One region of the Citrobacter sp. GW821-FHT02E08 genome, then DNA from elsewhere that is predicted to be linked to it. Evidence: predicted binding sites of a transcription regulator. Region 1 holds the regulator's gene; the other holds the start of a gene.
The links. Region 1 encodes PhoB, which activates phosphate uptake and scavenging genes when phosphate is short. Its sites were predicted from a motif close to CTGTCATAAAACTGNCNNAT; they were not measured.
Positions count from the first base shown of each region.

Region 2: a site for PhoB is predicted at 960-979, ahead of pstS (phosphate ABC transporter substrate-binding protein PstS). Genes of this name have one in related genera too.

Region 1 is NZ_JBWKVL010000002.1:369,271-371,738, reverse strand. It holds gene sbcD (exonuclease subunit SbcD) at 1-579, opposite strand, end outside; gene phoB (phosphate response regulator transcription factor PhoB) at 772-1,461, shown strand; gene phoR (phosphate regulon sensor histidine kinase PhoR) at 1,518-2,468, shown strand, end outside.
Region 2 is NZ_JBWKVL010000003.1:29,253-31,720, forward strand. It holds gene glmS (glutamine--fructose-6-phosphate transaminase (isomerizing)) at 1-752, shown strand, start outside; gene pstS (phosphate ABC transporter substrate-binding protein PstS) at 1,065-2,105, shown strand; gene pstC (phosphate ABC transporter permease PstC) at 2,250-2,468, shown strand, end outside.

The DNA of each region.
Region 1 (2,468 bases):
ACTTTTACTGGCGCCGACGGTCGTCAAATGTCCGGTGGCGATAATCGGCAGCGGTTGTTCGCCGCGCAGTTCGCAGGCCTGCTGATAGTGCTGCTGATAATAGTCGGTGATGGCGGTGAGCAGATGCTGCTGTTTTTCGCGACCGCTGAGACCGGCCTGACTGGTGATGATGTCACGCGGACGTAAAAACGGAATCGGACACAGCACCGCGCCTGGCGTACCGTCGCGACGGGGAAGATAGTGCGGCGCGTGCCCGGCGCTGGCGACCACTGTGGTGTTCAGAAACGCCAGAATCTCGCGTGACTCGTTGAGCGTGGCGACAGAATCATGGTTTCCGGCCAATACCACCAGATGACAGCCTGTTTGCTGCAAATTGACGACAAAACGGTTGTACAGCTCGCGGGCATAGCTTGGCGGCGAGCCCGTATCAAAAATATCACCTGCAACAATGATCGCATCCACCTGCCGGGATTGCGCCGTTTCCAGCAGCCAGTCAAGAAAGGCCTGGTGCTCGTCGGCGCGGCTTTTACTGTAGAAGTTTTGGCCGAGATGCCAGTCAGAGGTGTGTAGGATGCGCATAACAGTTCCATGGCGAAAAAGCGTGAACGGGATTATAACCTTTCAGAGAGGTTAATATCTTGTTTATGGGGTGTCATAAATCAACAATCTGGCGTGGGGATTGACGCTTTTTTTCATAAAACTGTCATAAATCTGACGCATAATGGCGCCGCATTGATAATGATGACTAGCAACTCTATAACAGGGCAAATCATGGCGAGACGTATTCTGGTCGTAGAAGATGAAGCTCCAATTCGCGAAATGGTCTGCTTCGTGCTCGAGCAAAATGGCTTTCAGCCAGTCGAGGCCGAAGATTATGACAGTGCAGTGAACCAACTGAATGAACCCTGGCCGGATCTGATCCTGCTGGACTGGATGTTGCCGGGCGGCTCCGGCCTTCAGTTCATTAAACATCTCAAACGTGAGGCGATGACCCGCGAAATCCCCGTCGTTATGCTAACGGCCAGAGGGGAAGAGGAAGACCGCGTGCGTGGACTGGAAACGGGGGCGGACGACTATGTCACAAAACCGTTCTCGCCCAAGGAGCTGGTCGCGCGGATCAAAGCGGTCATGCGCCGCATTTCACCGATGGCGGTCGAAGAGGTGATTGAGATGCAAGGACTGAGCCTCGACCCGACATCGCACCGGGTGATGACCGGGGAAAGCCCGCTTGATATGGGACCTACCGAATTCAAATTGCTGCACTTCTTTATGACGCATCCTGAGCGCGTCTACAGTCGAGAGCAACTGCTAAACCACGTCTGGGGCACCAACGTGTATGTGGAGGACCGTACGGTCGACGTCCATATTCGCCGCCTGCGTAAAGCGCTGGAACAGAGCGGTCATGACCGCATGGTACAAACCGTACGTGGGACAGGGTATCGCTTTTCGACCCGCTTCTGACGCCTTGCCGCCTATCAGGCTGGCAAGGCTTTCAAATCGTGAATGGAGTGTGACGCGTGCTGGAACGGCTGTCATGGAAAAGGCTGGTGCTGGAGCTGATACTTTGCTGCCTCCCGGCCTTCATCCTTAGTGTATTTTTTGGTTATCTGCCCTGGTTTTTACTGGCGTCGGTAACGGGACTGCTCATCTGGCATTTCTGGAATTTATTACGTCTCTCCTGGTGGTTGTGGGTCGACAGAAGTATGACCCCGCCGCCAGGAAGCGGAAGCTGGGAACCGCTGCTTTACGGCCTGCATCAAATGCAGTTACGTAACAAGAAACGCCGCCGTGAACTGGGGAATCTCATTAAACGTTTTCGCAGCGGGGCGGAATCGCTCCCTGATGCGGTGGTGTTGACCACAGAAGACGGGGGCATCTTTTGGTGTAACGGTCTGGCGCAACAGGTACTGGGATTACGCTGGCCTGATGACAATGGGCAAAACATTCTCAACCTGCTGCGTTATCCGGAATTTACGCAGTATCTGAAAACACGCGACTTCACCCGACCGATCAATTTGGTGTTAAACACCGGACGGCATCTGGAGATTCGCGTGATGCCCTACACCGACAAGCAGTTGTTGATGGTGGCGCGTGATGTGACGCAAATGCACCAGCTCGAAGGGGCGCGGCGAAACTTTTTCGCCAACGTCAGTCATGAGCTGCGTACACCGCTCACCGTGTTGCAGGGCTATCTGGAGATGATGCAGGAGCAATCTCTGGAGGGGGCCACGCGGGAAAAAGCGCTGCATACGATGCGCGAGCAAACGCACCGCATGGAAGGGCTGGTGAAACAGTTACTGACGCTGTCGAAAATTGAGGCTGCGCCTGTGCTCTTGCTTAATGAACGCGTTGACGTACCGATGATGCTGCGTGTTGTTGAACGCGAGGCGCAAACGTTAAGTCAGCAGCAGCACAGCTTCACGTTTGAAGTTGACAGTCAGCTTTGCGTGCTGGGCAATGATGATCAG
Region 2 (2,468 bases), on a different contig from region 1:
TGCGTTTATCGAAAGAGTTGGGTTATCTGGGTTCCCTGGCGATTTGTAACGTTCCAGGCTCTTCCCTGGTTCGTGAATCTGACCTGGCGATGATGACCAATGCCGGTACCGAAATCGGTGTTGCCTCCACGAAAGCGTTTACCACTCAGTTGACCGTTCTGCTGATGCTGGTGGCGAAACTGGCGCGTCTGAAAGGTCTGGATGCCTCTATTGAGCACGACATCGTTCACGGCCTGCAGGCGCTGCCGAGCCGTATTGAGCAGATGCTGTCTCAGGATAAACGCATTGAAGCGCTTGCTGAAGATTTCTCTGACAAACACCACGCGCTGTTCCTGGGGCGTGGCGATCAGTATCCGATTGCGCTGGAAGGCGCGCTGAAACTGAAAGAGATCTCTTATATTCACGCAGAAGCCTATGCCGCAGGTGAACTGAAGCATGGCCCGCTGGCGCTGATTGATGCAGACATGCCGGTTATTGTGGTGGCTCCGAACAACGAACTGTTGGAAAAACTGAAATCCAACATTGAGGAAGTTCGCGCGCGCGGTGGTCAGCTGTATGTCTTCGCCGATCAGGATGCCGGATTCACCAGTAGCGATAACATGCACATTATTGAAATGCCGCATGTGGAAGAGGCCATTGCGCCAATCTTCTACACAGTACCGCTGCAATTGCTGGCGTATCACGTGGCGCTGATCAAAGGCACCGACGTGGATCAGCCGCGTAACCTGGCAAAATCGGTTACGGTTGAATAATCTGTGTAATGCCCTGCGAAAGCGGGGCATTTTTTATCCCCGTTTTTTTGAACAATTCCCCCTCCGTTTTTATGTGACAAAGCGTCATATTCAGCTACTGTTTCAGTGTCATAAAAAGAAAATCTCTGCGAAATATTAGTGCCATAAAAACACGTAACGCATTGTTTCTTTATGATGTTTTTTAGAAACTGAACACCATTTCTTTCTCTGTCATAAAACTGTCATATTTCGTACATTTAACTGTCACCTGTTTGTCCTATTTTGCTTATCGTAGCCACTTAACAATGATTTACGAATCTTGCAGGAGACATTATGAAAGTTATGCGTACCACTGTCGCAACTGTTGTCGCCGCGACCTTATCCATGAGCGCTTTCGCTGTAAACGCAGCGGCAAGCCTGACAGGTGCAGGTGCAACTTTCCCTGCGCCAGTGTATGCCAAATGGGCAGATACCTATCAGAAAGAAACCGGTAATAAAGTCAATTACCAGGGTATCGGCTCCTCCGGTGGTGTTAAACAAATTACTGCAAATACGGTTGATTTCGGCGCATCCGATGCCCCGCTGTCTGATGAAAAGCTGGCTCAGGAAGATCTGTTCCAGTTCCCGACCGTGATTGGTGGTGTGGTGCTGGCGGTGAATATCCCTGGTCTGAAGTCTGGTGAGCTGGTGTTGGATGGTAAAACACTGGGTGACATCTATCTCGGCAAAATCAAAAAGTGGGACGATGAAGCCATCACCAAACTGAACCCAGGTCTGAAACTGCCTTCCCAGAATATTGCCGTTGTGCGTCGTGCTGATGGCTCCGGTACTTCCTTCGTCTTTACCAGCTATCTGGCGAAAGTGAACGAAGAGTGGAAATCGAAAGTCGGTTCCGGCTCGACAGTAAACTGGCCGACCGGTCTGGGTGGTAAAGGCAACGACGGTATCGCTGCGTTCGTACAGCGTCTGCCGGGTTCCATTGGTTACGTTGAATACGCGTATGCCAAGCAGAACAGCCTGGCCTACACCAAATTGATCTCCGCCGATGGTAAGCCGGTAAGCCCGACTGAAGAGAACTTCGCCAACGCGGCAAAAGGCGCTGACTGGAGCAAATCGTTCGCGCAGGACCTGACGAACCAGAAAGGTGAAGAAGCGTGGCCAATCACCTCCACGACCTTCATCCTCGTGCACAAAGTGCAGAAAAAACCTGAGCAGGGTGCTGAAGTGCTGAAATTCTTCGACTGGGCATACAAAAATGGCGGCAAACAGGCTAATGACCTGGATTATGCCAGCCTGCCAGACAGCGTGGTTGAGCAGGTTCGCGCTGCATGGAAAACCAACGTGAAAGACAGCAACGGTAAAGCGCTGTATTAATAGAATATCTTTGACGAAATGGCGGATGGCGCTACGCTTATCCGCCCTACGGTTCAGACTGTAGGCCCGATAGGTAAGCCGGATAAGCGTAGCGCCATCCGGCTTGGGCAACTTCGTAAACGCGTTCAACGGAAAGAGTAATTTATGGCTGCAACTAAGCCTGCTTTTAACCCACCGGGTAAAAAGGGTGACATGATATTCAGCGCGCTGGTAAAACTGGCTGCGCTGCTTGTGCTATTGATGCTGGGGGGCATTATTGTCTCTCTGATCATCTCCTCCTGGCCAAGTATCCAGAAGTTTGGCTTTTCGTTCCTGTGGACCAAAGAGTGGGACGCGCCAAACGATATCTACGGTGCGCTGGTC